Regions from separate parts of the Paenibacillus sp. FSL H8-0537 genome, predicted to be linked through region 2. Evidence: a T-box and tRNA genes for the amino acid it is inferred to sense, from the RefSeq annotation. Region 2 holds a T-box; the other holds one or more tRNA genes.
The links. A T-box is a leader RNA that pairs with one kind of tRNA and senses whether it is charged. The one in region 2 lies ahead of argS (arginine--tRNA ligase), so its partner is inferred to be a tRNA-Arg.

Region 1: it encodes a tRNA-Arg, which carries the amino acid that the T-box ahead of argS (arginine--tRNA ligase) is inferred to sense. The anticodon was not compared.

What each region holds. Positions count from the first base shown of each region.
Region 1 is NZ_CP150290.1:6,269,235-6,279,785, reverse strand. Features, by position in the region: gene MHB80_RS26500 (ABC transporter ATP-binding protein) at 209-1,051, shown strand; tRNA gene MHB80_RS26495 (tRNA-Gly) at 1,245-1,319, shown strand; tRNA gene MHB80_RS26490 (tRNA-Arg) at 1,326-1,402, shown strand; tRNA gene MHB80_RS26485 (tRNA-Pro) at 1,427-1,503, shown strand; tRNA gene MHB80_RS26480 (tRNA-Gly) at 1,509-1,579, shown strand; gene MHB80_RS26475 (class I SAM-dependent methyltransferase) at 1,698-2,432, shown strand; gene MHB80_RS26470 (hypothetical protein) at 2,674-2,991, opposite strand; gene ppc (phosphoenolpyruvate carboxylase) at 3,372-6,176, shown strand; gene MHB80_RS26460 (trypsin-like peptidase domain-containing protein) at 6,548-7,993, shown strand; gene sigW (RNA polymerase sigma factor SigW) at 8,346-8,912, shown strand; gene MHB80_RS26450 (zf-HC2 domain-containing protein) at 8,993-9,661, shown strand; gene cdaA (diadenylate cyclase CdaA) at 9,888-10,551, shown strand, end outside.
Region 2 is NZ_CP150290.1:5,940,294-5,950,844, reverse strand. Features, by position in the region: gene MHB80_RS25220 (HAMP domain-containing sensor histidine kinase) at 1-2, shown strand, start outside; gene MHB80_RS25215 (hypothetical protein) at 105-1,199, shown strand; gene MHB80_RS25210 (hypothetical protein) at 2,182-2,424, shown strand; gene MHB80_RS25205 (hypothetical protein) at 3,531-3,809, shown strand; gene argS (arginine--tRNA ligase) at 3,886-5,586, opposite strand; T-box leader at 5,654-5,891, opposite strand; gene MHB80_RS25195 (L-lactate dehydrogenase) at 5,945-6,910, opposite strand; gene MHB80_RS25190 (EamA family transporter) at 7,312-8,343, shown strand; gene MHB80_RS25185 (iron-containing alcohol dehydrogenase) at 8,469-9,632, shown strand; gene MHB80_RS25180 (PLP-dependent aminotransferase family protein) at 9,861-10,551, shown strand, end outside.

The sequences.
Region 1 (10,551 bases), 330 kb from region 2:
GCCTTTCGGCCGTGCATGGGCGATGCAAAATGATTTGGCCTAAACAATTGCTTTATTTTCATTGACATTATACGTGAGAACGATTATCATTAAATATTGAATGATACTGATAATAGTTATCATGTTTAATGAATGATAAGTCGTATGATTTTAAAATATTCAGCAAACAATCCGTATAAGCGGGCATCGGAAGGAGCGTGCATGTCATATGATTCGCCTCACAACATCGAATCTCGACATTGGTTATGATGAACGGTTAATCGTTCAAGATCTGAATATTGCTATCCCACAAGGAAAAATTACTGCGTTGGTGGGGTCCAACGGTTCGGGTAAATCGACGATTTTGAAAACAATGGCTCGTCTGATGAATCCATCTGCAGGCAGCGTATTGCTGGATGGGAAGTCGATTCATAAGCAAGCGACGAAAGAAGTGGCGAAGCAGCTGGCTATTTTGCCGCAAAATCCGACTGCTCCAGACGGACTGACCGTATCCGAGCTTGTATCGTATGGACGTTTTCCTTATCAGAAGGGCTTCGGCTCTGTGAGCAAGGATGACCGTAAAATTATCCAATGGGCCATTGAAGCGACGGGAATGGTAGATTTTGCTGACCGTCCAGTTGATCAGCTGTCAGGCGGTCAACGCCAGCGTGCTTGGATTGCGATGTCATTGGCACAGGAAACGGATATTTTATTTTTGGATGAGCCAACCACTTTCCTTGATATGGCGCATCAGCTCGAAGTATTGCATCTGCTTGAGAAGCTTAACGAGGTTAATAATCGTACGGTTGTTATGGTTGTCCATGACCTGAACCATGCTTCGCGTTATGCGCATCATATGATTGCTATCAAAAAAGGCAGTGTCGTCGGTGAAGGCTCGCCGCAAGAGGTTATGACACCGGAGATTTTGCGCGAGGTGTTTAACATTGAAGCTGATATTATGCCTGATCCGCGTACCGGTGTTCCGCTGTGCATGCCGTATGCGCTCGCAGGTGAGTCAGCTGCATCCAAAGTTATGCTTGATAAGAAGCCGGCACTAGCTGGAGTTGTATAGTCAGTCATCAAACCGTGCTTGCAGGAGCGCGGTTTGATTTTTATATGGCGGCCTAAAGCAAAGGGAAGGCCAAAAACTCAAAAAAGTTTTTTTAGAAAAAGTTAAAATAACAGTTGCAATTCCCTTCTCAACATGATATATTATTACTTGTCGCCACGATGAAACACTTAAGAAATACAGGCGAAAATATAATGCGGACGTGGCTCAGTGGTAGAGCATCGCCTTGCCAAGGCGAGGGTCGCGAGTTCGAATCTCGTCGTCCGCTCCATATTGCGCGCCCTTAGCTCAGCTGGATAGAGCGTTTGACTACGAATCAAAAGGCCAGGAGTTCGAATCTCTTAGGGCGCGCCATTTCTTTAAAAATGAATTATCTGTCGGGACGTAGCTCAGCTTGGTAGAGCACCTGGTTTGGGACCAGGGGGTCGCATGTTCAAATCGTGTCGTCCCGACCATATTTGCGGGTGTAGTTCAATGGTAGAACTTTAGCCTTCCAAGCTAATAGCGTGGGTTCGATTCCCATCACCCGCTTAAACGTTACAAAGTACGAAGAAAGCCTTGCGGTCTGCAAGGTTTTTTTTGTTCCTGTTTTTAAAGGTTGATAATTTTTAAGGACAAAATAGCCAAGCGCTAAGGAGGTTGAAGGTGGATGAAGCAAAACAAATACGATGAGTCCTCTTTTTTTACAAATTATAGCCAGATGGCTCGTTCGATTGGGGGACTCGACGCGGCCGGAGAATGGTCGTTTTTTCGGCAAATGCTGCCGAAGCTGGAGGGTGCAAACGTGCTCGATCTCGGCTGCGGATTCGGCTGGCATTGCCGCTATGCACGGGAACAGCATGCCCGCTCGGTTGTAGGGATTGACCTTTCGGGCAATATGCTGGAACGGGCAAGGGAAATGACAGACGATGGACAGATTGAATATCGCCAGCTTGCGATTGAGGACATCGACTTTCCAGCGGAGGAGTTTGATGTCGTCATTAGTTCGCTTGCGCTTCACTATGTGGAGCAATTGGGCGGCCTCTTCAATAAGATCCACCATTCCCTGACGCCAGGCGGCGCATTTGTCTTTTCGGTTGAGCATCCAGTGTTCACCGCGCTTGCCGGGCAGGATTGGCATTATGGGGCGGAAGGGGAAAAGCTGCATTGGCCGCTGGATGATTATCATAGGGAGGGCCAGCGTCAGTCCAGATTTCTGGAGCATGATGTCGTTAAATACCATCGTACAGTTTCGACCTACATGAACGCGTTGATTGAATCCGGATTCGAGCTTAAGCAGCTTTCGGAGCTGCAGCCGACAAAGGAGCTGCTGGCTAGCCATTCGGCTTGGCAGGAGGAAATGCGCCGTCCGATGTTTTTGCTAGTTTCAGTAGTGAAAAAATAACAAAATAAAGACTCTAATTGAATAAGATCTGGAATAACAACTCCATACTATACAGATTAAGTCCCAATACATCGATCATTAGTGACAATGGAGAAGCGATGAACAGAAAGCTTCTATGGCGAGTTTCAGCCATGGAAGCTTTTTTAGTAGCGTTTGTCTGATTGAAGAGGCTATAAAGGATTGTTTATTTGCTGGAAGATAAGATACCTGTAGCTGGCAAAAAGCTGACGCGTGCTGATCGCTAGTTTATTTTTATATGGGTAGAAATGATTCCCGATACGCAAGCGACAGCAAGAGAAAGGTAGGCCCATTTATTTTTTCTAAAATAGATGAGGAATACCGCGAGCAGGGCCAAGGCGGTGGACAGCAGCGAGGACAGCAATGCACCGCTCATAAATGCAGCATTCCGATAAGGGATATACAACTGTATGAGCATAAGAAGCAAACTGAAGGCGATAATGGCGATTTGATGATGGGTCAGGCGCAGGTAGCTGCCTTTTTTAGCCGTAGCTTTAACCGTTATAAAAGAAATAGCTGCGATAATTAGCAGCAATGGCAAGTAGAGCTGAACTATGAAAATCTCCTTCATTTCTTGATAAATTGAGATAGTTTCCTTTTTATACCATAACTAAAGATACATGTGAATGGCAACTATTCTTTTTTTATATCTTTTATACAGCGTGAAAAAGATTCTATTTATCCATAAAAAATGAATGAGATAGAATTGTATCATACAGGGGTAATGTATGACGTTAGCGGAAATCCAGGAGATCATCTCCTCATTTTATGATTAATGCGCCCTTTTTAGTTGTGAGCATAATAGACAGCCTACCATACATCTTGGTAAATGGCGGGGCTTCAACCGTGAAGGATTTTGTAGTATAGTGTAAGATAGTTAAAATGAGTCCGTTATAGGGCACGCTACAGGAGGATTTCAGTATGTCGGAACAAGCTGCAACGAATTTATCGGCAAGCCGCCAGCAAGCGAACAATTTGCTGCGTAGGGATGTTCGGTTTCTAGGCAACATACTCGGCGAAGTGCTCGTCCACCAGGGCGGCAAGGAATTGCTTGAAATTGTGGAGCAAATCCGTGAAACAAGCAAATCGTTACGAGCGGAATATATTCCGGAGCTATTCGCGCAATTCAAGACGACCGTGTCGTCATTGAGCCCGGAAATTAGGCACCAGGTTATTCGTGCCTTTGCGATTTATTTTCAACTGGTTAACATTGCTGAACAAAATCACCGTATTCGCCGCAAGCGCGATTATGAGCGTTCCACTGGGGAAGGCGTTCAACGCGGCTCCATTGAGAGTGCTGTAGCGGATCTGAAGGAACGTCAAATCGCAGTGGAAGATGTACAGCAAATGCTGAGCGGCATTTCGCTGGAGCTTGTTATGACTGCACATCCAACGGAAGCTACACGCAGAGCGGTACTGGATATCCACAAGCGGATTGCCGAAGATGTCATGGAGCTTGATAATCCGACGCTGACTTATCGTGAGCGGGAGAAGCTTCGCGAGAAGCTGCTGAATGAAGTGCTTATTTTGTGGCAAAGCGATGAGCTTCGCGACCGTAAGCCTACGGTTATCGACGAAGTTCGCAACGGCTTGTATTATTTTGATGAAACGTTGTTCGAGGTGCTGCCTGCTGTCTACGAAGAGCTGGAGCGCTGTCTTGAGAAATATTATCCAGGTGAAAAATGGCATGCGCCAGACTTTCTCCGTTTTGGCTCGTGGATCGGCGGCGACCGTGACGGCAACCCTTCCGTAACCGCGAAGGTGACGTGGGAAGCGCTGACGATGCACCGCCTGCTGGCAATTCGCAAGTATGAAGAAACGCTGAATGAGCTGATGGGCCAACTCAGCTTTAGCACGAATATTGTGGAAGTGTCGGATGAATTGATTGAATCGATTCGCCGCGACCGCGAGCAGGTTGAGCTGAAATGCGTAGAACTGTGGCGCAACACGAAGGAGCCTTACCGCATCAAGCTTGGCTTTATGCTGGAGAAGCTCGCCAATACGCGCAATGAGGCGCTCAAAGGCTCGGCTATGCGCTATAACAGCCCGGAAGAGCTGCTGGAGGATTTAAAAATTATTGACCGCAGCCTGCGCAATCACTTCGCGGATTATGTGGCAGACACGCATATCGGCAAGCTGGTTCGTCAGGTAGAGCTGTTCGGCTTCCACTTGATGACGCTGGATATTCGCCAGCACAGCAAAGAGCATGAAAATGCGATGACTGAAATTTTGGCGAAAATGAACATTACGCCTGATTATGCAGGATTGAATGAGGATGAAAAGGTTGAGCTGCTGCATCGCCTGCTGAATGACCCGCGTCCATTGACGTCGAGCCACTTGGATTATACGGATGCAACGCGTGAATGCCTCGATGTGTACCATACGGCTTACCGTGCGAAGCAAGAGTTTGGCCCGAACTGCATTTCCAGCTACCTGATCAGTATGACGCAGGGCGCCAGCGACATGCTGGAAGTCATGGTCTTCTCGAAGGAAGTTGGCTTGTTCCGTCAAGATCGCGACGGCACGGTTCACTGCTCTGTTCAATCGGTGCCACTGTTCGAGACAATCGACGACCTTCATGCGGCTCCGGCTATTATGAAGCAGTTGTTCGAGCTGCCGATTTATCGTCAAGCCGTTGCGGCTCGCGGCGATCTGCATGAAATTATGCTGGGTTACTCCGACAGCAATAAAGATGGCGGAGCGGTTACAGCAAACTGGGAGCTGCGCGTAGCTCTTAAGGAAATTACAGCAGCGGCGAACGAATACGACGTTAAGCTGAAGTTCTTCCACGGACGCGGCGGAGCACTTGGTCGCGGCGGCATGCCGCTGAACCGCAGCATTTTGGCACAGCCACCGCATACGGTTGGCGGCGGCATCAAAATTACCGAGCAAGGAGAAGTGCTTTCCTCGCGTTATTCGATGCAGGGCATCGCATATCGCAGCTTGGAGCAGGCGACTTGGGCGCTGATTACAGCTGCGCGCTTGGCGAAATATCCGGAGCAAGGCCAGACGGCCGAGCCGGAGTGGGAAGAAATCGCCCGCTCAATTTCCGAGACGGCGCTGGAGAAATATCAGGATTTGATTTTCCGCGATCCGGATTTCCTCACGTACTTCAAGGAATCGACACCGCTGCCAGAGGTTGGCGAGCTGAACATTGGCTCACGTCCGTCCAAACGGAAAAACAGCGACCGCTTTGAAGATTTGCGTGCGATTCCATGGGTATTCGCATGGACGCAAAGCCGTTATCTGCTGCCAGCCTGGTATGCAGCCGGCACAGCGCTCCAGCAATATGTGGATGGAAGCGAAGAGCGTCTGCAGACGCTAAAAACGATGTATGAGCATTTCCCATTCTTCCGCTCTTTGATCGACAACCTGCAGATGGCACTGGCGAAAGCCGATCTTATTATTGCGAAGGAATATGCGGGCATGATTTCCGACGAGGCTATCCGCGATCGTATTTTCCAGCAAATTGAGTCGGAATATGCGCTGACGTCGCAAATGATTTTGAGCATTACGGGCCAAACGGAAATTTTGGATAACGTACCGGTTATTCAAGAATCGATTCGCCTCCGTAATCCATACGTTGATCCGCTCAGCTACATGCAGGTTCAGCTTCTGACGGAGCTCCGCGGACTGCGGGCGAAGGACGAGGATGATCCAGAGCTGCTTCGTGAAGTATTGCTCACGATCAACGGAATAGCAGCCGGTCTGAGAAACACGGGCTAATACGAATACGGAGCTTGAAAAATAAATAAGTAAACGCCACGAGATTCTGGCGTGAATAGAAAAGCCAAGCAGGGCAGCTATTGCCTCGCTTGGCTTTTTTTTGCGTTGTAAAAGGTGGGGCAAGCGGCAGCAGTGGCCCTTATTATGCGCTTGTACAGCTTTTTAGCACGATATATGGTCGGGGTTCAAAGGTTTTATGTTGCTTTAAATTTCACTTAAGTTTGATTTAAGGTGCGTCCTGCATGATGTATACATAGAAGGCAAGCGAAATGACCGAATACAATCGAACGCACAAGAACGAATCGTTATTTTCCCGATACTTAGCTTAAGTGATGAATTTTACTCGGTAAAACTTGAAGGAGGCAATCAAGATGAGCGAGGACAACCAATATAGAGGAACAAATAACAGCTTGAATGGACAGGGAGATGATCGTATGGCGGATCAAGTGAATGGTGGAGGACAAGGAAACGAGCAGGAGGACATGAACACAGCCGGATCGAGCGATAGCAAAGACGGACAAGCGAGTGCAGGTGGCAAGCCCGGGGGCGAGCAGGTTTTCAAAACGGTTTATGGTTATGAGAATGCTGCTGAACCGCAGCAAGAGGCTTCGGCGTCGAAGGAGACGGAGGCGGATAGCAGCAAGGCAACGCACCAGCAAGCTGATCCACTCGTATCATCGGTATCGCAGCAGGAAACAGCTGCAGGCCAAGAGGCTGCAAAACAGACGGCTCCGCTAGTAGCTTCCTACATCTACGAGGCAGAGCGCTCCCCTTCGAGTTTGCGCCATTCGTATGAGAAGCAGCTGGGTGAGCTGCAGACGATGACGGATAAAGGGCAAAGCGGCGCAGGCAGGGGCGGGGACGAGGCTTCCTCCAAGCTGGCGAAGCGTTCGCCATTGAAGTCCATTTTCGCCGCGTTTCTGGCAGGGGCTGTCGTCATCGGCGGCTTTATGTATACGGCGGATCGCAGCAATTTGTTTACAGGCGGCGTAGCTACAGTGAATGCGACAAATGGCAGTGTCGTCAGCAATGGCAGCGAGAACAGCGCAGGCTTGACAACCGCCGCCAACTCGGTGGACAGCCAAATTTCCAGCATTTATGCAGCGGCATCCCCAGCGGTCGTCAAAATCGAAAACTACGGCCAAGCGACGCGCTCGAGCGGACGCGGCTCGGAATACTGGCAGTTTTTCGGCCAGCAGGTACCGCAAAGCGGCCAGCAGCAGCAGCCAAATGCAGGCTCCAATGACCAAAACAGCACTAACGATTCCAATTTGCAGCTTACCGGCTCCGGAACGGGATTTATATTCCAGTCCGATGGTTACATTTTAACGAATGAGCATGTCATTAGCGGGGCTTCCCAAGTGAAGGTAACCGTAGAAGGTTATGATGAGCCGTTTGTGGCCAAGGTTGTTGGCTCCAGCGCCGATCTGGATCTGGCTGTTCTGAAAATTACCGGAACGACGGCATTCCCGATGCTGTCGCTGGGCGACTCGGATAGCACAGCCATCGGTGACTGGGTTATCGCCATCGGCAATCCTTATGGCTTCGACCACACGATGACGGTTGGTGTGCTAAGCGCGAAAGAACGTCCAATTTCTGTACAAGACGAAAATGGCGGCACGAAGGATTATAAGCATTTGCTGCAGACCGATGCCTCCATTAACCCAGGCAACTCGGGAGGTCCGCTGCTGAATACGAGCGGTCAAGTCATTGGCATTAATACGGCGGTAAGCGCGGAGGCGCAAGGCATTGGTTTTGCTATTCCATCGAACGAAATTCAAAGCGTGCTTCAAAAGCTGATGACAAATTCCTTATAATATTTTTCATATAAAAAGGCTGGGAACGATGTGCGGTACGATTCGCATTCGTAACGAGCCCGACAAGAGCAGCATCAAGCGAAAAGCTTGAGAGCTGCTTTTTTGCCATAGATAGTGGAAAACGTATATAATAATTCAAATAAGGTAGCGGTGTTGTTTCGTCATAGGTTGGAAAGATTGGATGTTTCTTACGCAATTATCTTGCTTTTTAAGTCCATGTGGATTACGATTTTCTATAGAGTTTAAGGGCAGAGGACGCGGCAGGAGTTATATTTGTTTTAGTAGGCATTGCTGATTCATAATAGCACTCGCGGCAACAATCCGTTCAAACGGAAAGTTTGGAGGAGTAGAAGTGAATGTATTGGAAGCCCGCCTTGCAAAATTATCGTTAAAAGGCGACCAGCGGGCATTTGCTGAGCTCGTAGGGCTCTATCAGGACAAGCTTTTTCACATGGCGTACCGCATGCTGAGCAACCGTCAAGAGGCGGAAGATGTCGTGCAGGAAGCGTTCATGCGAGTGTATAGAAATTTAGAGCGTTACGATGAAACCTTGAAATTTTCCACCTGGATTTATCGGATCGCGACGAATCTTTGTATCGACAAGCTGCGCAAGCGCAAGCCTGTGTATTCACTCGATGCGGAATCGACGGATCACGAGGGCCTCGATGGTTATTCGATGATTCCAAGCGACAATCGTACGCCTGAATCGGAGACGCTGCTGTCCGAGACACAGCGGATTATCCATCAGGCCATTGATTCGCTTCCACCCAAATACAAGACGGTGATGATGCTGCGGTATATTGAGGATTTATCTCTTCAAGAAATTAGCGAGGTCATGGATATCCCTGTAACGACGATTAAGACGAGGGTACATCGGGGGCGCGAGTTTCTGCGCAAGAAGCTGGAGTACAAGCTATAAAAAAGGCCGAAAGCTTGTCGCGAAATTTTGAAACACTTTCGGATTTGATACGTATCCTATAGTTGTAGTAGAGCGTTAATGTGAGCAAAAGAAAGAAAGGACTGGCTGCTATGGAATGCAAAGTCGCCATCGGAATGATGCACGACTATTTTGACGGTGATCTGACCAGACAAGGTACGATGGATTTGAAGGGGCATATGAGTACTTGTCCCGCTTGCCTCGCTCGGTTCGAACAGCTGGAGAAGACGGAAGCGATGACTTTTTCCGCCTTGGAGCATGCCGCAGTGGTCCCGCATTACGATATACAGTCTTCCGAGAAGCTGACGCAGCTTATTCTGGACCAAATACCGAAACCGAAGGCGAAGACTCGTCCGCTGTATTTGCGTTTGCTTTACAAGTACCCGGGCGTAACGGTCGCAGCGGTTTTTGTATTGGTCATGCTGGGCAGCTTCGTCTCGATGTGGGGACATGATACGAAGCTGGTGGTATCGGGCGAGGATCTGCATCAGGTCGTTATTGACGGCAACACGGTTACAATTCCAGAAGGTGTGCATATTAAAGGAAATTTGATCGTTGAAAATGGCATGGCTGACGTAAGAGGCGAAATCGAGGGCAATGTAACGGTTATTGACGGTTCCTTGAATCTTGCTTCGACCGGTTATATTGCCGGACAAAGCCGGACCATTGATCAGGCGCTTGATTGGTTCTGGTATAAGGTGACGACAACTTTCAGCGGATTGGCTTCTTAGGTGGCTGCCTTCCTGACGGGAAGGCAGTTTTTTTTGAAAATATAGGGAAGGATAGGATGGTTTCATCCTTTCTCTATATTTCTCGGACTGAAACGCGCTGCACCGCCAAAAGATGTCGACAGCTGTTTCACCTTAAATAAAGGAGTTTCCACACCCAATATAGAAAATAATAAAGTTGTAATTAAAAATACATGCGATACGTGCTCGGTTGTTTGGGGGTTCATACATGAGTTACTTTGCAGATTTGACTTGGCAGAACGGCATCAAGGATGTCATTGATATCGGGATCGTCAGCTATATTATTTACAAAATCATTTTGCTTGTACAAGGGACAAGGGCGGTTCAGCTCTTGAAAGGAATCCTTGTGCTTATTGCTGTATGGGCAATTAGCACGTGGTTCAATTTATATACGCTCAAATGGGTTATGAACCAAATGTTCACCTTTGGCGTCGTTTCGGTGCTCATCATTTTTCAGCCGGAGCTTAGGCGGGTGCTGGAGCAGGTGGGACGCGGGAAGCTGTTCGTCAGCTCGTCCTTTATGGACAAGGATGTTGTCAATGAGCAAATTGATGAAGTGATGAAGGCTGTCCAGTTTATGGCGAACCGCAAAATCGGCGCGCTCATCGTTTTTGAACGGACGACTGGCGTTAATGAACTGATTGAATCAGGTGTCCAGATGGAGTCGCGAATAACTTCCGAGCTGCTGAACAATATTTTTACGCCAAATACGCCGCTGCATGATGGAGCGGTTATTATTCGGGGTAATCAAATTATGGCGGCAGGCTGTTATTTGCCGCTGTCTGAAAATCCTTTTATAAGCAAAGAGCTAGGTACCCGCCATCGTGCGGCAATCGGCGTCAGCGAGGTTAGTGATGCGATATCGGTTGTGG
Region 2 (10,551 bases):
AGTGATGGTTAAAGGTTTACAGGCCCGAAACAAGTTGGAGACGAGGGCGAAACATTCGCTGATTACAATTAGCGCATAGCAATAAGGGAGAGGGGAAATACGAGATGAAACAAACCCTTTTTAAATGGATAAATACAGGTGCGGCTGCTTGCTGTGTGGCGCTGCTGCTCGCGGGCTGTGGAGACGGTAATGCGCCAGCACGCGAAACGATACAAAAGCCGGATAAAACGATTACCGTCGTCGAGCCGGATCAATCGACCGATACGAAGGTAGCTGTCAGTCAAATTGCCCAAATGGATAGGACGCGGGGGACTAGCTTTATTACCGAGGATCAGCTTGTCACCGTCAAGCGCAATGAGAATGAGCAGAAAATAGCGGTGGAAGGGGAGATGATGTTTCCTAATAATTTGTATGTGCATAATCTGGTGACGAAGCAGGAGGAAGCCTTGTATGAACAGCCCGCCCATCAGGGTTTTGCAAAGCCGTCACCGGATGGAAAATATTTATATTATAAGCTGAATAACGAAGAAAGTGCCCACGGCTATATTATGAATATGGAGACGAGAAAGTCAGTGGAGCTAGGCAAAGATGTGATCGATACGACAACAGGCATGTGGATGGATGATACGCATGTGCTGTTCATGACGATCGAGGGCAAAGTGATCAAGGCGGGCGTCGATGGCACATCGGAGACGATATACGATAGCGAGCAGAGGATTTTTACGGCGATGCCAGGCGAAGGCGGCATTTATTATGTCGTGAATGAAGTGCTGTATTTTCTTCCTGATGGCAGCAAGCAGGGGGAGAAGCTGGCGACGGACGTCGTCTGGGTCATTCCATCGCCAGAGCGCAAGCAGCTCGCTTTGGTGAAGCGCACCACGAACACGACGCGGACGCTGATGATTACCGATGCAAAGGGCAATGAACCGATTGAGCTGGGCAGCGCGACACAGGTATTTGGCACAAGCTGGTCGCCAGATGGCAAGAAGCTGGCCTACAGCCTGACATCGGAAGGTGCTGGCGGTGACAACGGCGTGTTTGTGGCGGATGCCATTAGTGGCGATACGGTGCCGATTAAGCTCGATGTCCAGTATTTATCCGACGATCTCGGCTGGAGCCCCTCCGGCAAAAAAATCGTCGCCGCGACTTATTCACAGGAGCAGAACGATTTTATTACGTTTGTGATTACATTGAAATAGGTCGATGATGCTGAAAATAATGTGCAGTAGTCTGGACTGGCATAATGAAAGTCGATCCCGTGCTTTCGAAAATAACTGCTAAAAGCTGCCTCATTTGAAAGCTGCTTCATTATATTTATGAAAAAATAAGGATGTCCGTAATAGCTAGCAGCTACTTAAGGACATCCTCTTCATGGTTCATTTAAATTACTTTTTTGTAAAATCCACACAATGAATCCGATTAATGAAAAAGAAGCAATGGAGTAGAGAATAGATACAAAATTCATAAGCTTTGAAAAAGACATGGAAGGTTTGAATTAACTAGCGCTGGTCTAGTCTCCTCTATCCTTAAATCCATTAAAGATTTTGTTGATAACTTCATGAATAACCTCCTGTTTAATATGAATTATGTTAGTACTTTTATACGAAGGAAAATGAGCCGGATTTAGTTTGAATTTAGCGTCTAACGTATTCCCGATAATCTTGGCGGACACAGCCGCAGCTATTTCAACAGGATCAGGGATTGTGGCGCAGGCAGCGGACTCAGAAGCCGCTAATGCACTGCAAATGGTCATTTTAACGAGATAATGTGAGTAATAACGGCTCTCCTGTCCGCTTACGTCCCGAAATCGGCTAAATAGTCCCAATAGCGGAATCTCAGTCCTCTTTTTTTATCCATAATAATAAAAAAATCTTGTATGATATAATTTAGTCGATGGTATAAATATTGATGTTAGCTGGCAATTGTTTAAATGAATTCAGGTGATGTTGAATCTATACTTAGGACAATAGCGACATTATCATGGAGTGCAATTGGAGCTATCATTATTGGTGGAGGAGCAGCAGCGTTGTTTGCAGGAAATGTAGTTAATCAATGGAGTAGCGCAAAGTCATATTTAGGTAAAGCGTATAGTTATATAGGAAAGCTATGATATACTTTTGTGTAAACGTAATCTATAGAAAATGAGATGTATTATTTCTTTTAATACTAGGCGGTGAAATCATGCTTAATTTAATCGCTATAATTGCTTATCCGCTTATCACATTATGGGTTATTTTCAGTATTGTGAGGGCCGGAAGAACACCTAGAAGAAGAGTGCAAAACATCTATTTGTTATTTACAGGGGGAATTCTAATGTTTGCAATGGCTCCTAACGAGCTTTGGAAAACGGTTTTGCCCCTGTTCAATCTTGCTCTAATCATAGTCTATCTTATATTTATCTTTGCTTTGAGAAAAAAAGTGTAAGAGCATAAACCAAACATGTCTCGTTTTAAAAATGGCAAGAAGCTGGCCTACAGCCTGACATCTGAAGGTAAGTAGGTCGATGATGCCGAAAGTAATGTGTAGTGCAGTAGTCTGGACTGGCATAACGAAAATAAATCCCATGCTTTCGAAAATAATTGCTAAAAGCTTCTTGTTATATTTATGAAAAAAATAAGGAAGATTTGAATGAACGGCAAATGTATTCCCGATAATCTTCGCGGACACAGCCGCAGCTATTTCAACAGGATCAGGGATTGTGGCGCAGGCAGCGGACTCAGAAGCCGTTAATGCACTGCAAATGGTCATTTTAACGAGATAATGTGAGTGATAACGGCTCTCCTGTCCGCTTACGCCCTGAAATCGGCTAAATAGTCCGAATAGCGGAATCACAGTCCTCGCAAAAAGGGGCGGGTACCCAGCTCTGGTTCGCATATGCGCCCTAGCTGGTCTGTTATGGAAAGACAGTTGTAAAGCTTTCTCCTGAGAGTTTATCTTTTTTAGCCATAATAATGAACAAACCGGTATGATATTATTTATTCAATGGCATAAATATTAATGTTAGCTGGGAATTGTTGAAACGAATCCAGATGACGTTGAATCTATGCTTATAAATATTATAGAGCGATTAGACGTTGCCGTTAATGTCTTCCAAAACAAGGTGGTAGGCGTGTGCTTAATATAATAGCCTTAATCTTTTATGTGCTGATTACATTATGGGTTATTGTCAGTATCGTAAGAGCAGGATGGGAGCCTCGAAGAAGAGTAGAAAATATCTTCTTTCTCTTTTCAGGGGGACTCCTAATGTTTGCAACGGCTCCGAATGAGTTTTGGAAAATGATCCTTCCCCTGTTCAATCTTGCTCTAATCATAGCCTATCTGATATTTATCTTTGCTTTGAGAAAAAAAGTGTAAGAGCATAAACCAAACATGTCTCGTTTTAAAAATGGATACGCCGAAGCGGGATTTCCTTACTTTCGCATGAAGATTTTTATACCCAAACGATGGTCCTGGCCGCAGAAATATTGACTTAAGGCGCTATAAAGGGTATTATTACACAATCTTGAATACGAACAGTAAGGGTGAAAATCTTGAATTCGAAACTGCAGATTAAGAACGTTATTTTAGCCGACAAGGATCTTGCCTCAGGGTTATATCAGTTCATCATGACACTTAGTGAAGGTTCCAAGGCGCGTTTGTTCTACAGCCAGAAGCCAGTATGGAGATTAACAGGCGTTACGCGGATGCTGAACGTACCTTGTCCATTGTGCCGGAAAGACTACTACTGCAATTGCTTTGAGAAGAACATCGCTCATTTCAATCAGCAGATCATCGAGAAGGATCTTATTCCGGAACCGACGAATAGCTAATACTTGTTTGAAAAAGAGTTAAAAAACAGGCACCCCCGCCTCTGGCTGGTGGATGCCTGTTTTTTGTGCTTTACGTCTAAATTTCCTTCGGCGTTTTCAAGCCGAGCAGCTCTAAGCCTTCCTTAAGCACATCGGCAGCAATCTGCACCAGCTTAAGCTTAACGATCCGCTCGCCAGCGTCCCCGGCAAGTACCTTGTCATGATGGTAAAAACGATTGAACGCCTGCGCGAGCTGGATCAAATACCTGGCGAGAATGGACGGCTCATGCCGCTTGGCAGCGTCACCCAGGGCGGCAGTGTAGCGCAAAAGCATCTTCATCAGCAGCCAGGCATAATCGCCTGTAACATACTCATAATCGGCAGGCTGAGGGGCAGCAGCCACATCGCTGCCGGCTGCTTTTGCCAATATCCGCTGCGTTCTGGCGTAAGCATATTGCACGTATGGGCCCGTCTCCCCTTCAAAATTCAGTACATCCTCCAGCACAAAATCGACCGCAAGCATTCTCGTATTTTTGAGATCTCCGAATACGACGGCGCCAATGCCAACCGCCTCGGCCACCGCAGCCTTGCCCGCAAGTGCAGGGTTCTTTTCCTCTATTTTCTGCAAAGCTCGCTGCACCGCTTCATCCAGCACTTCTTCTAGAAACACGACCTTGCCGCGGCGGGTGGACATTTTTTGCCCGTCCAGCTTCATGAGTCCGAAGGGAATATGCTTGCAGGCTGCTGCCCACGCAAAGCCCATTTTCTCAAGCACGAGAAACAGCTGGCGAAAATGCAGCGATTGCTCCGAGCCGACGACATACAGCAGCTCGCTGCCCTTCATCTCTTCATAGCGATATATCGCGGTCGCTAGGTCACGTGTTGCATAGATGGAGGTGCCATCGGATTTGCGAATGAGGCAAGGCGGCAGCTCATGCTCATCCAGCCGGACGACCTGTGCGCCTTCACTTTCCTCCAGCAGCTGTTGCTCCTGAAGCTGCTGCACGACGGCATCCATTTTATCGTTATAGAAGCTTTCGCCGAGAAAATGGTCAAAGCTCACGCCGAGCCGGTCATACAGCTTGTTGAACTCCTTCAGGCTGTCAGCAATAAACTGGCTCCAGCAGCGAATGGCTTCAGCATCGCCAGCTTCCAGCTTGACGAACCAGCCGCGCGCCTCATCCTCCAGCTCGGGGTGCTGCTCAGCTTCCTCATGGAAACGCACATACAGCTCCAAATATCCTTTAATGGGATCGGCTGCAAGCTGCTGCTCGTCGCCCCATTTGAGATAGGCGGTAATCATCTTGCCGAACTGCGTGCCCCAATCGCCCAGATGATTGACGCTGACCGTCTCATAGCCAACCTTGCGCAAAATGTGATACAGCGCATTGCCGATCATCGTCGAGCGCAAATGCCCAATGCCGAACGGCTTTGCAATATTGGGTGAAGACATGTCGATAATGACGCGCTCTCCATTCCCCATGGCTGCCTGCATAAGGCTTCCGCTTTCCCAATCTGCGATAAGCTGCGCTGCGGTCAGCTCCCGATTCCATTTGAAATTCAAATAGGGGCCGGCAGCCTGAACGCTCCAGCTCGCGTCTATCAGCAGGGGCTCAAGCAAAGCAGCGATGTTAGCAGGGCTTTGTTTCATCGTGCGTGCTAACGTAAAGCAGGGGAAAGCAGCATCGCCAAGCTCCTCATTGGGCGGATATTCCAGCAAGGGCCGAATTTCTGCTTCGGGCAGAGCGAGTGCATTAGCCAGAGCCAGCGCAATTTTGTCCATTAACAGCATCATCATCTTCCTCTCCAAAATATATGTTCAGGCAAGAGCAGAGCAGCACGCAAAAAAGGCCCCGTCTCTAAAAATAAGAGACGAGGCCTGTTATCCCCGCGGTACCACTCTTGTTGCCGCCTCCGAACAAAATAAAGGAAGGGCATCTCGCCGTTGTAACGGTGCTGAACCGGACGTCCCTAGCGCGATTGCTCGTTTCAGGCCGCCATCTCCCGGGTGCGCTTCACCTAACCGTCCATTGCCGGCTTTCACTGTTCCAGCTCGCTTGAAATGGCGCCTATTTAGGTTACTCTCCCGTTCCTTGATGTTAATTAACAGCTATCATATCGAATCCTTTCAGAAAAATCAATCCGTTTTTAGTCGGCTATTCTTTCTCGGTGACGAGAGACAGGCTCTCAATCGCCTGGCGTATAATCGAGCATGAGCGCTCCATCAGCCGCTGCTCCCGCGTCGTCAGCTTGAGCTCGACGATTTCCTTAACCCCGCAGCGGGCGATAATGGCGGGTACGCCGGCACATACATGCCGCTGGCCATATTCGCCGTTTAATATGGCGGACACGGCAATAATGCGATGTTCGTCGCTTAGAATGGAGCGGGTAATATGCGCCAGCGCATTACCGATGCCAAAGCTGGTCGAGCCTTTGCGCGTATAGATTTCCCAGCCGGCATTGCGGGTCTGCTCAGCGAGTGCTCCGAGCTTCACATTTCCAAAGCGCTCGGGATGCTGAGCCAGAATATGCAGCAGCGGCTTGCCGCCAACCGTCACATGCGACCAAGCGGGAAACTGTGACTCGCCATGCTCCCCAAGCACATAGCCCTGCACGCTGCGAGCATCAACGGGAAAATGCTCGCAGAGCAGCGTCTTGAGCCGCGAGGAATCGATGGACGTTCCGGTGCCAATCACTTGGCAGCGCGGCATGCCGGACAGCTCCCACACGACATACGTCACAATATCCACAGGATTGGCGGCCGCTACAAAAATTCCGCTGAACCCGCTGTTCATAATGCGCGGAATCATCGTTTCATAAATTTCGCGCACCGTATGCAGCACAGCCAGCCGATCATCGCTGCCCACTGGATACGCCCCTGCACATAAAAGAATCACATCCACATCTCCGCACTGCTCCAGCGTTCCAGCAGCAACCTTCGTCCGCCCATGGACAAAATCCATGCTGTGAGATAAATCGAGCGCCTGTGCGTAGGCCCGGTCGAACGTGCGGTCAATGAGCAGCAGCTCATCGCAAATCGACTGGTTAATTAAGGCATACGCGCAGCTAGAACCGACCTGACCGACTCCTACAATGGCGACCTTGCGCGCTTTGTTTGCCATCCTTTTGCATCTCCTCTGCCGTTAACCTCTTTACGCTATTATATGCGGCAGCCAGCCCATCATGTGACGGCCATGTTCATTCCATGTTTGTCTATGTCACATGGATGAAAAAGCGTGAAAATATGCACATTTTCATCTGCCAGCTAGTGGAGGTGCAGGCTCTGTTTTTCAACTTATCCACAGAGTTATACACATTATCAACAGTGTTCAAGTTAAGTATTTTCCGCTGCCTCCAATACTTATCCACATGTAAACAGGGGGGATTGTCCACAATGTGCAGGTCGGAAGACCTAAGGTTGAATAGAGATAAACCGCTTATTTTCGTGCATTTACAATCTAACCTTCAGCTGTCATGATAGGGAAAGTATGTGTGGGCAGACAGAGATGGAGGTATGGCATTTATGTGGCTTGTATTATCCTTGCTGGCGGCGACGAGCTTTGGGCTGCGGGGGATTTTGTATCATTGGACGAGCCAGCAGGCGCTTAATCGCAATGCGCTGCTGTGTGGAGTATTTTTCTCGGGAGCGCTGATTACACTTGTTTGTACGCTGGCAACAGGGTCGGCTTTCACCGTTTCATCGCTCATTGGGGTGCAGATGGGGCTGCTCTCTTTCGGGGCAAATGCGAGCATGTTCAAGGGCTTTGCCGTGGGCAAAGCTTCTATTGTTGCGATTTTGACTGCACTGCCTTCGGCGATTGTTGTCGTTGTCGCCTTCGCGGTATGGGGCGAGACGCTGAATATGGCGCAGCTAAGCTCCTTTATTATCATTATCGCGGGTATATTGCTGGTGCGTTATTCCAATGATATTACCCGTGGCAATTTGCAAGGAGCGCAATGGGGGCTGCTGGCGATGCTGCTGTTTGCCGGAAACGATCTGTCGGGAAAATGGTCGACGCTGATGGATGCGCCGTTGTTTCCGACGCTTGTCTGCATGTTCAGCAGCGGCTCGATCTGCTTCGGGCTTTGGTGGCTGCGCGATATGCGCTCGATGCGCTTTGATGCCCTGGAAGCAGGCCAAGCTGCGCAAGAAATAGCCGCTGGGTCCGCTGCAATGGAGGTTACTCCTGCAAATGCTGGTATCACGGGTGTTACTAGTAACGGGAATGTGACTCAAAACGCTAATCCAACCGCAGCTGCTGAAGCTAAAGCAGGCAATTCAGCAGGCTTGGTGATCAAAAGGAGCTGGAGCTTCCGCCGCACGTTTTCCGTCGGGATGGCGGTCGGCATTACCAATGCGGTTGGCATGATGTTTATTGTGACGGCTTTTGATGTGGGGAAGGCGGGACTGGTGTCGGCGGTAACGGCGCTTAATGTACTGATTGTGCTGCTGTATACACGCTTTGTCGTCAAGGAGCGTTTCTCCAAATTGGAGACGATCGGGATATCTGCTGCCTTTGCAGGCATTCTGCTTATGCGTTTGTATGGTTCATAAAGCGGAGCAGCCCGCGCTGAATACAGGCGAGTTAAGTACGAAACGTCTATAACTTTAGAAAACTCAGTGAAAGTGTTATAATACAACCGTTCACTTATTTTAATTAACGGGAGGTTTCACTTACTATGAAAGATTTTGAATTGTACAACCCTACCAAGCTCGTTTTCGGAGCAGGGAAGGTACAGCAGCTTGGAGAGCTGGTCAAGCCATACGGGACGCAAGTTCTACTCGTATACGGCGGCGGAAGCATCAAGCGTTCGGGGCTTTATGACGAAGTGATTTCCCAATTAAATAGCATTGGCGCAACCGTTCATGAACTGCCTGGCGTAGAGCCGAATCCGCGTCTGACGACGATTAATAAAGGCATCGACATTTGCCGTAGTGAAAAAATCGAATTTGTGCTCGCCGTTGGCGGCGGCAGCGTGCTGGATGCTTCCAAGGCGATTGCAGCTGGGGCGCTCTATGATGGCGACGTATGGGATTTCACGATCCGCAAAGCGGTCATCCAAGAGGCCTTGCCTATCGGCACCGTGCTGACGCTTGCTGCTACTGGCTCGGAAATGAACGGCAACGCGGTTATTTCCAACTGGGAAACACAGCAAAAACGCGGTCTTGGCAGCAAGTTTGTCTATCCGAAGTTTTCGATTCTTGATCCGAAGCTGACGTATTCCGTACCGAAGGATCAGACAGCAAACGGCATCGTCGACATTATGTCTCATGTGTTCGAGCAATATTTTTCCCTGACGACCGATACGCCGCTGCAGGAGCGCTTCGCTGAATCGATTTTGCAAACCGTTATTGAAAACGGTGAAAAAGCAATCGAAAATGGCTCTGACTATGACGCCAGAGCGAACTTGCTGCTTGCCGGCACCTTTGCGCTTAACGGCACGCTGCCGATTGGCGTTGTGACGGACTGGGCGTCGCATGGCATTGAGCATGAGGTAAGTGCGATTTATGATATCGCCCATGGCGCAGGACTTGCGATCATCTTCCCGAACTGGATGAAGCATGTGTATCAAGAGCGTATCGACCGCTTCGTGCAATACGCAGTACGGGTATGGGGCATCGACCCGAACGGCAAATCCGATGAGGAAGTGGCGCTTGCAGGTATTGAAGCGACACGCGCCTACTTTACGCGCATTGGTGCGCCTGCAACACTCGGCGAGCTGGGCATTAACGGCGAGAACATCGACCGGATGGCGGCGGAAGCGACCGTATTCGGCCCAATCGGCTCCTTCAAGAGCCTAGACAAGGAAGCAGTCAAGAGCATCTTGACGGCGAGCCTGTAAGTCAGGCAGCTTTCTAGAAGCATTCAGGTACTGCTGCGCAAGCAGCACGCCTGAATGCTTTTTTTTTCTGGCCAGCGATAGACCCAGTCATTCTCGAATACTTGAAATATCAATAATGAAATAGAAAATCTCTATTATCCGTGCCGTTGACCGCTGCATATATGGAGTGATAAGTTAAATTCATATAAAATAATCGGAATAATCGGATATTTGAGGAGGCTTTTTCATATGGGAGATCAAGCAGCAGCGTATCGTTTTGCACGCAACTTGCCCGCACGATCGATTGGTGGAACGAAGGTGACTGATCCGCAGCATGTTCATTTGTCCTATGGTTTTCCAGCAACGGATTTGCTGCCGGTTGAGGAGCTGCAAGCAGCGGCGGAGAAAGCGCTGAAATGGGACAGGGCGGATGCGCTCCATTATTCGGGAGCGAAGGGACCAGCCCGCGTCAGGGATTGGGTGCTGGCACGTTCCCGCAAGTTCGGCATTCATGCCGGGGCGGAAAACTTTATTCCGACCTTTGGCGCCATTCAAGGCATTGATCTGACTGCGCGAATTTTGCTTAACCCGGGAGATGAGGCTTGGGTAGAAGCGCCAACCTTCTTTAATGGCCTGCAAGCTTTCCGTGCAGCGGGTGCCGTCATCAGGTCAATCCCCGTTGATGAGCAGGGGCTTCAGGTCGAGCTGCTGGAGGCGGCTTTGAAGCAGGCGGCTGAGCGCAATGAGCCGATACCGAAGCTGCTGTACTGCATGCCGAACTATCATAATCCGACGGGCGTCAGCCTGTCGCTTGAGCGCAGGCAAAGGCTTGCGGAGCTGGCGGTAGCCTACAATTTCCTCATCCTTGAGGATGATGCTTATGCCGAGCTGAATATTAGCGGCGAGACGCTTCCCGCGATCTATTCGTTTGCACCGGAGC